Regions from separate parts of the Streptomyces sp. NPDC055013 genome, predicted to be linked through region 2. Evidence: predicted binding sites of a transcription regulator. Region 2 holds the regulator's gene; the other holds the start of a gene.

Region 1 (4,416 bases), on a different contig from region 2:
AGGGTGCGGACGCCCGCCTCGCGCGTGTACTCGCCGGCGAGCTTGCGCAGGGCGCCCTCGTCGATGGCGACCTCGTCCTTGTTCAGGCCCGCCCGCTCCAGCTGGCGCGGGAGCAGGTGGTCACGCGCGATGACGATCTTCTCGTCCTCGGTGTAGCCGTCGAGGCGGACCAGCTCCATACGGTCGAGCAGGGCCTCCGGGATGGCCTCCAGGACGTTGGCGGTGGCGAGGAAGACCACGTCCGACAGGTCCAGTTCCACTTCCAGGTAGTGGTCGCGGAAGGTGTGGTTCTGGGCCGGGTCCAGGACCTCCAGCAGGGCGGCCGCCGGGTCGCCCCGGAAGTCGGACCCCACCTTGTCGATCTCGTCCAGCAGCACCACCGGGTTCATCGACCCGGCCTCCTTGATGGCCCGCACGATCCGGCCGGGCAGCGCGCCGACGTACGTACGCCGGTGACCGCGGATCTCCGCCTCGTCCCGTACGCCGCCGAGGGCGACGCGGACGAACTTGCGGCCCATGGCGTGCGCGACGGATTCGCCGAGTGAGGTCTTTCCGACGCCGGGCGGGCCGACCAGCGCCAGCACGGCACCGCCACGCCGGCCGCCGACGACACCCAGGCCGCGGTCGGTACGGCGCTTGCGCACCGCGAGGTACTCGGTGATGCGCTCCTTCACGTCCTCCAGACCGGCGTGCTCGGCGTCCAGGATCGCCTGGGCCCCCTGGATGTCGTACGCGTCCTCGGTCCGCTCGTTCCACGGCAGTTCGAGCACGGTGTCGAGCCAGGTCCGGATCCACGACCCCTCGGGCGACTGGTCGGAGGAGCGCTCCAGCTTGTCGACCTCCTTGAGCGCGGCCTCGCGGACGTTCTCGGGGAGGTCGGCGGCCTCTACGCGGGCGCGGTAGTCGTCGGACTCCTCGCCGTCCTGCTCGCCGTTGATCTCACGCAGTTCCTTGCGTACGGCCTCCAGCTGACGCCGGAGCAGGAACTCGCGCTGCTGCTTGTCGACGCCCTCCTGGACGTCCTTGGCGATGGTCTCGGCGACGTCCTGCTCGGCGAGGTGGTCGCGCAGTTGCTGAGTGGCGAGCTTGAGGCGGGCGACCGGGTCGGCGGTCTCCAGGAGCTCCACCTTCTGCTCGGTGCTCAGGAAGGGCGAGTAACCGGAGTTGTCGGCGAGGGCGGAGACGTCGTCGATGGCCTGGACGCGGTCGACGACCTGCCAGGCGCCGCGCTTGCGCAGCCAGGCGGTGGCGAGGGCCTTGTACTCCTTCACCAGGTCGGTGACCTGTCCGGGCAGCGGCTCGGGCACGGTCTCGTCGAGGCGGGTCCCCTCGACCCACAGTGCCGCACCCGGTCCGGTCGTCCCGGCGCCGATCTTCACACGGCCGCGACCGCGGATCAGGGCGCCCGGGTCGCCGTCGGCCAGCCGGCCGACCTGCTCGACGGTGCCGAGCACACCGGTGCTCGCGTACGTCCCGTCGATGCGTGGCACCAGGAGCACCCGTGGCTTCCCTGGCTGTGACCTCGCGGCGGCCTGAGCGGCCTCCACCGCGGCGCGCACGTCGGCGTCGTTCAGGTCCAGCGGGACCACCATTCCGGGCAGCACCACCTCGTCGTCGAGCGGCAGCACGGGCAGGGTGAGCGATGTGGACGTCGAAGCCATGATCTCCCCTTCGGCAGTCAAGTTGAGTTATGCCGACTCAATGCACGGGACGCTTCGAATGTTCCCCGGCCTCCGTTCGCTGTGAGCGATCAGTTACGCCACTGGCCGTGACCTCGACTTCTGTAGGTGAACGGTGACCGGGGCCTGATCCTTCCCGCACCGTCTCCGGCCTCGTCAGCGGCCTGTGTGCGCTCGGCATGCGCGGCGCCGAGCCGGACCGGCTCATGACGCCGGGGCTGGGCGAACCCGGCCGGGCGGCGGGGCCGGGGTGTCCACCGCGCGCCGGTGGCGAACCGCGCGTGAGGCCGCCCGAGGCCGGCCGGCTCCGCCGGGTACCACCCGCGCACGACCGGCCACATCGCGATCCCGATGGCCAGGGCGATCAGATGGCCCCAATTGGTCAGCGGGTCCGTGAGATCGACGAGGTCCTGGATCAGCATCCCGCCGAACAGCGCCGGCACCGGCCACCGCAGCCACGGCTGCAGCAGCCCGCTCAGCGCGCCGACGCCCGTGGCGACGCCGAAGCTGACGCCGTAGTCGAGACGGTGCAGCGAGCTGTCGGGAAGGTGGCCGACCAGTACGGCGAGCCCCACCGGGACCTCGGTGGCGAGGGTGGCCAGGACGTGCCCGGTCAGGAAGACGACGGCCGTGCGCATGCCGCCGATCCGTCGCTCCAGCGCGGTGAGCACCAACAGGAAGGCAAGCGTGTACGGCGCCACGAACCCGCCCGCGATCCACAGCGCGCTGGCGAGCAGCACCGTCACGGGCGTGCCCACGAGGTGCGCCACGTCGGTGCTGGAGCCCTGGTGCAGGGCGTGGACGAGGGCGGGGTCGGCATACGTGGTGACGAGCGAGGTGCCGGCCAGTACGGCGGCGTAGGCGAAGGTGAACGGTGTGCCGGTGGGTGTGGGGAGCAGACGCCAGGGGCGGGCATGGCGGGGCAGGGACGCGGAGGCTTCAGAGGGGCTCGGCGCGGTCGTCGCCGTCGCGCCCAGTGGTCCGCGCTGCCGCGGCATCCCGTCCAGCAGCTCGCCAACCTCGGGCAGGCCCGCCGCACCGGGCACGGGAGCCGAGCCCGGCACGCCCCCGGCCGCAGTCCGTTCCAAGGTGAGGCGCCCCTTCCGTTTCCCCCACCCTTCGCCCGCACCCCACCCCCGTCTGTGACCGGCGCCACAACGAGGCCGATTCTCAGCAACCTCTCAACAAGGCCCCGGAAAGCGTTCAGCCCACCCGCGGGCCTGCCAGGATGGCCCGATGCCCACTTCGTACGACATCCCCGAAGTCCTGGACCGTCGCGAGGGCCCGCACGGGGAGGTCGTGCTGCGGCGGCACGGTGAGCTGCTCCAGATCATCGCGAACGGCTGCTTCCTGATGGACACCTCCGACGGCCGCTCGGAACGGCTGCTCGTCGACGCGGCACTCGGCGCGCTGGACGGCCGGCCGGAGCCCCATCTGCTGATCGGCGGGCTCGGAGTGGGGTTCTCGCTCGCACATGCCGCCGCCGATCCCCGCCCGGGACGGATCACCGTCGTGGAGCGCGAGAGCGCGATTATCGGCTGGCATCTTGACGGACCCTTGTCGCACTTCTCGGCCCGCGCCCTGGACGATCCGCGCACCGGGATTCTGGAAACGGATCTCGTGGCGCACGTACATGAGACTTCCGCCACGTATGACGCCCTGTGCCTCGACATCGACAACGGGCCCGGTTGGACTGTCACCGAGGGCAACGACAGCCTCTACTCACCGGCCGGACTGGCAGGCTGCGCAGGGGCGTTGAGGCCCGGCGGGGTGCTTGCCGTATGGTCCGCCCGGCCATCTCCGGAATTCGAAGAAACCTTGCGTAATGCCGGATTCCAACAGGTGCGTACCGAAGAGATCCCCGTTGCCCGGGGCGTTCCGGACGTCGTACACCTCGCCGTACGACCTGGATAGCCGTGGCGCGGTGACTCCCCGTACTCTGCTCACCTGACGCGGATCATTCAAGCGTCAATCGCAAGCATGAGCAGGCATAGCCAGTCAGCGGGATCACCCCACGGATTCCGGAAAGCAACTTTGGGGCGGGCGATGGAGCAGACACACACCTCCCACAACGGCACGGCGGCGACCCCGGGCGCGCAGCGCCGGGTCCTCGTGGTCGAGGACGATCCGACCATCGTGGACGCCATCGCGGCCCGCCTGCGTGCCGAGGGATTCCTCGTACAGACGGCCGGCGACGGTCCGGCGGCGGTCGACACGGCCGAGGCGTGGCAGCCCGACCTGCTGATCCTCGACATCATGCTGCCGGGCTTCGACGGTCTGGAAGTCTGCCGCCGGGTGCAGGCCCAGCGGCCGGTGCCGGTGATGATGCTGACCGCCCGGGACGACGAGACCGACATGCTGGTCGGGCTCGGCGTGGGCGCCGACGACTACATGACCAAGCCGTTCTCCATGCGGGAGCTGGCGGCACGCGTGCATGTGCTGCTGCGCCGCGTCGAGCGGGCCGCGCTGGCCGCCACGACCCCGCGGTCGGGCATCCTGCGGCTCGGTGAGCTGGAGATCGACCACGCGCAGCGGCGGGTGCGGGTGCGCAGTGAGGATGTTCACCTCACGCCCACCGAGTTCGACCTCCTGGTGTGCCTGGCGAACACCCCGCGCGCGGTGCTCTCTCGCGAGCAGCTGCTCGCCGAGGTGTGGGACTGGGCGGACGCCTCCGGCACCCGCACGGTCGACAGCCACATCAAGGCGCTGCGCCGGAAGATCGGCGCCGAGCGGATCC
Region 2 (4,416 bases):
GACCCCTGACGACGCCGAGTCGAAGGCCGCCCCTCAGGAAGGGGCGGCCCCGGCCGGGGACGGAGCAGCAGACCCGGGCCTGGTGGCCCAGCTGGACCAGGTGCGTACGGCGCTCGGCGAGCGCACGGCGGACCTCCAGCGGCTCCAGGCCGAGTACCAGAACTACCGCCGCCGCGTGGAGCGGGACCGGATCACGGTCAAGGAGATCGCCATCGCGAACCTCCTGACCGAGCTCCTGCCCGTGATCGACGACATCGGCCGCGCGCGTGAACACGGCGAGCTCGTCGGCGGATTCAAGTCCGTCGCGGAGTCGCTGGAGACCGTCGCGGCGAAGATGGGACTGCAGGCGTTCGGCAAGGAGGGCGAGCCCTTCGACCCGACGATCCACGAGGCCCTGATGCACTCCTACGCGCCGGACGTCACCGAGACGACCTGCGTGGCGATCCTGCAGCCCGGGTATCGCATCGGCGAGCGCACCATCCGCCCCGCGCGGGTGGCCGTCGCCGAGCCCCAGCCGGGCGCGCAGACCGTCAAGGAGGAGTCTGCCGAGGCGGCCGACGACAAGGAGAGCGGTGGCCCGGACGAGGGCTGACGTTGAACTGACGAGGGACTACGGGAAGGGGGCACGTCGAGGATGAGCACCAAGGACTTCATCGAGAAGGACTTCTACAAGGTCCTCGGCGTCCCCAAGGACGCCACCGAGGCCGAGATCAAGAAGGCGTACCGCAAGCTCGCCCGCGAGAACCACCCGGACGCCAACAAGGGCAACGCCAAGGCGGAGGAGCGCTTCAAGGAGATCTCCGAGGCGAACGACGTCCTCGGCGACCCCAAGAAGCGCAAGGAGTACGACGAGGCTCGCGCCCTGTTCGGCAACGGCGGCTTCCGCCCGGGGCCGGGCGGCGCGGGCGGCTCCTTCAACTTCGACCTGGGCGACCTCTTCGGAGGCGGCGCCCAGGGCGGCGGCGGCCAAGGAGGAGCCGGCGGCTTCGGCGGCGGACTCGGCGACGTCTTCGGGGGCCTGTTCAACCGCGGCGGCACGGGGACGACCCGTACCCAGCCCCGGCGCGGCCAGGACATCGACACCGAGGTCAACCTCAGCTTCACCGAGGCGATCGAGGGTGCGACGGTCCCGCTGCGGATGTCCTCGCAGTCACCGTGCAAGGCCTGCGCGGGCACCGGCGACAAGAACGGCACACCGCGGGTGTGCCCGACCTGCGTCGGTACCGGCCAGGTGGCGCGGGGCTCGGGCGGTGGTTTCTCCCTCACCGACCCGTGCCCGGACTGCAAGGGGCGCGGTCTGATGGCCGAGCACCCCTGCATGGAGTGCAAGGGCAGCGGCCGGGCCAAGTCCTCGCGCACCATGCAGGTCCGCATCCCCGCCGGGGTGTCGGACGGCCAGCGCATCCGCCTGCGCGGCAAGGGCGCACCCGGCGAGCGCGGCGGCCCCTCCGGCGACCTGTACGTCACCGTGCACGTCGACGCGCACCCGGTGTTCGGCCGCAAGGAGGACAACCTCACGGTGACCGTCCCCGTGACCTTCACGGAGGCGGCCCTCGGCGGCGAGGTCAGGGTCCCCACCCTGGGCGGACCGCCGGTCACCCTGAAACTGCCGCCCGGCACACCCAACGGCCGCACCATGCGGGCGCGGGGCAAGGGCGCGGTCCGCAAGGACGGCACCCGCGGCGACCTTCTGGTCACCGTCGAGGTGAGTGTTCCGAAGGACCTGACGGGGAAGGCTCGTGACGCGCTCGAGGCGTATCGCGAGGCGACCGCGGGTGAGGATCCGCGTGCGGAGCTGTTCCAGGCCGCGAAGGGAGCATGAGTCAGATGGACGGTCGTCGACGCAACCCGTATGAACTGACCGAGGAGACCCCGGTCTACGTCATCTCGGTGGCGGCCCAGCTGTCCGGCCTGCACCCGCAGACCCTGCGCCAGTACGACCGCCTGGGCCTGGTGTCTCCGGACCGCACCGCGGGCCGGGGGCGCCGTTACTCGGCCCGTGACATCGAACTGCTGCGCACCGTCCAGCAGCTGTCGCAGGACGAGGGCATCAACCTCGCCGGCATCAAGCGCATCATCGAACTGGAGAACCAGGTCGCCGCGCTCCAGTCCCGGGTGGCCGAACTCCAGGCCGCCGTCGAAGGGGCCGCCGCGGCGATGCAGCAGCGCGAGGCGGCGGTGCACGCGTCGTACCGCCGCGATCTGGTGCCGTACCAGGAGGTGCAGCAGACCAGCGCGCTGGTGGTGTGGCGGCCGAAGAAGGCCAAGGACTAGCGGCACGCAGCGGAAAGGGGCCCGGAGAACTCTCCGGGCCCCTTTCCCATGCCGGCACCGCGTCAGGGAATCAGATCCCCGATCGCATCCACGACCAGCATCCACATCGGCTGCGCCCCCGTGCCGAATCCGGCTGCGAGGGCGTGTCCGAGGCTCACGTCCATGGCCTCGGGGGCCGCGTCCGCGCGCCACTCGGCGGAGACCTCGCCGTTGCCCTGGGAGGTGAACTCACCGAGGGGCCGCCCGTCGCGCAGGAGCAGACTGTCCGGCACGGAGTCGGGTAGCAGCCGCCAGACATGGCCGGCATGCCGGACGTCGACCGCGTACGAACGCCGGGTCAGCCGCCCCTTCGCCGGGCGCACGTCCGCCTGCGCGCCGTCCACGGTGAGCGTGAGCCGGTCGCCGGCCCGGGTGCCGACGGGGATGTGCTCCTCGGCCTCGGTGCCGACGGACCGGCTCAGTACGATCCGCGGTACCGCCGCGCCCTCGACGACGACTTCGCCGCGCCCGGTGTCCAGACGGACGGTCAGCGTGCCGAACTGGCTGTCCTCGACGAGGGTTTCGGTGATGACGGTCATGCGGATGATCTTCGCAGCTCCGGTCGGGTCGGTCAGGCGGCGGGTGCGGTCACCGTCCAGTCGCCCGCGGGGACGGACTCGGTGCCGTCGGCCTGCACACCCGTGACCCAGTAGAAGGACGTGGTGCCGCGCCGGGCGCCCTTGTCGAAGTAGGTGAAGGCCCCGGCCGGGAGCTCGGCGATCTTCTCGTACGTGGCTGAGGCGGGGTTCCACCGGTGGACGCGGAAGCTCTGCGCCGGGTCGGCGGACTCTTCCTCGCCCGCGCCGAGCCCGGACCACACGAGCTGGTTGCCCTCGTCGCCCTCGGCACCCGAAGCCGTCAGACGCAGCGGCGAGCCGTCGGGCGTCGGCACGCTCGGCGTCATGTCGAGCTCCGTCGCGCGCACGGCCTCGACCGGATCGTCGCTCCACCTGATGGCGGAGTTCCCCTCGTCGTCCACGGCGTCGACGAAGAAGCAGACCTCGTCACCGTCCGGGCGCGTGGTGTACGCGTAGGAGGTCTCGGAGGGGGAGACGTGGTCCACCAGGCTGCCGTAGCAGACCTGTTCGCCCTCGTCGCCCGCGAGCTCGCCCCAGTGGACCGTGTAGTGCCGCAGATCCCTGGCCGGGCTCCTGTCCCAGTCCAGCTGGAAGCCGTACTCGGTCGGGGTGACGCTCAGCCCGGTGACGAGCGGCGGCGGATCGTTGTCCCAGATCTTGCCGGACTGCGTCGCGGACCGGGCGGACGCATTGCCCGCCGCGTCGGCGGCCGACACCCGGTAGTGGTACACGGTGCCCTCGGCGGCCGAGGTGTCCAGGTGGGAGAGCCGGTCCGTGCTCGCGACCTCGGTGTACGTGCCGTTGCGGCTCGTCGCCCGGTAGACGCGGTACGTCGCCGCGTCCGCGACCTCGTCCCACTCGACCAGCAGCCCGCCCGTGCCCCCGGCCGGGGTCACCTCGCCGGTCGCACCCGTGATGGTGGGCACGCCGGGCGCGACCCGGTCGACGGTGGTGACGGCCTGGTCCGCCGTACCGGCCGACTCGTTGCCGGCCCTGTCGTGGGCGCGGATCTCGTAGAAGTAGGTCGCGCCGGTCACCGGCAGGGTGCTGTCGGTGTAGGTGGTGGAGGTGGTCGTCGCGAGCGGGGTGCTCCCGAAGGTGGCGCCCTTGAGGCGGCGGTGGACGCGGTAACCCGCGTGGTCCATCTCCTTGTTCTTCGCCCAGGTCAGCTTCGCCTTGCCCGTGGCCCTGTCGTACGAGACCGAAGTGCCGGTCGGCGCGAGCGGCCTGACCTTGTCGACGGTCGCCGAAGTGCGGGGCGTGTAGGCGAACTTGACGTTGGCCGTGCCGGTCCAGTTGACGTGGTCGACGCGCAGGGTGTGCTTGCCGGCCGGGACGGTGACGTTGACCGTCTTCTTCGCGGTGGTCGACACGTTCTTCCAGATATCGACCTTGCGGGAGCCGTCGAGGTAGACGCGGATGCCGTCCTGGGAGGAGACGGCGAAGGAGAAGGGGCCACCGGAGCCGAAGTCGCGGGTCAGGGTCCAGCGGACGGAGAAGTTGTCCTTCGGGAGACCGGAAGCGG

Evidence for each region. Region 2 encodes HspR, which represses chaperone genes until heat shock. Its sites were predicted from a motif close to TTGAGNNNNNNNNNCTCAA; they were not measured.
Region 1: a site for HspR is predicted at 1,684-1,702, ahead of lon (endopeptidase La). Genes of this name have one in related genera too.

What each region holds. Positions count from the first base shown of each region.
Region 1 covers NZ_JBSGVW010000023.1:29,463-33,878, reverse strand. Annotated here, with positions in the region: gene lon (endopeptidase La) at 1-1,661, opposite strand, end outside; partial or broken gene ACWGDB_RS25790 (rhomboid-like protein) at 1,970-2,767, opposite strand; gene ACWGDB_RS25785 (spermidine synthase) at 2,916-3,593, shown strand; gene ACWGDB_RS25780 (response regulator transcription factor) at 3,726-4,416, shown strand, end outside.
Region 2 covers NZ_JBSGVW010000021.1:135,956-140,371, forward strand. Annotated here, with positions in the region: gene grpE (nucleotide exchange factor GrpE) at 1-592, shown strand, start outside; gene dnaJ (molecular chaperone DnaJ) at 635-1,822, shown strand; gene ACWGDB_RS24910 (heat shock protein transcriptional repressor HspR) at 1,828-2,274, shown strand; gene ACWGDB_RS24915 (hypothetical protein) at 2,337-2,852, opposite strand; gene ACWGDB_RS24920 (PA14 domain-containing protein) at 2,885-4,416, opposite strand, start outside.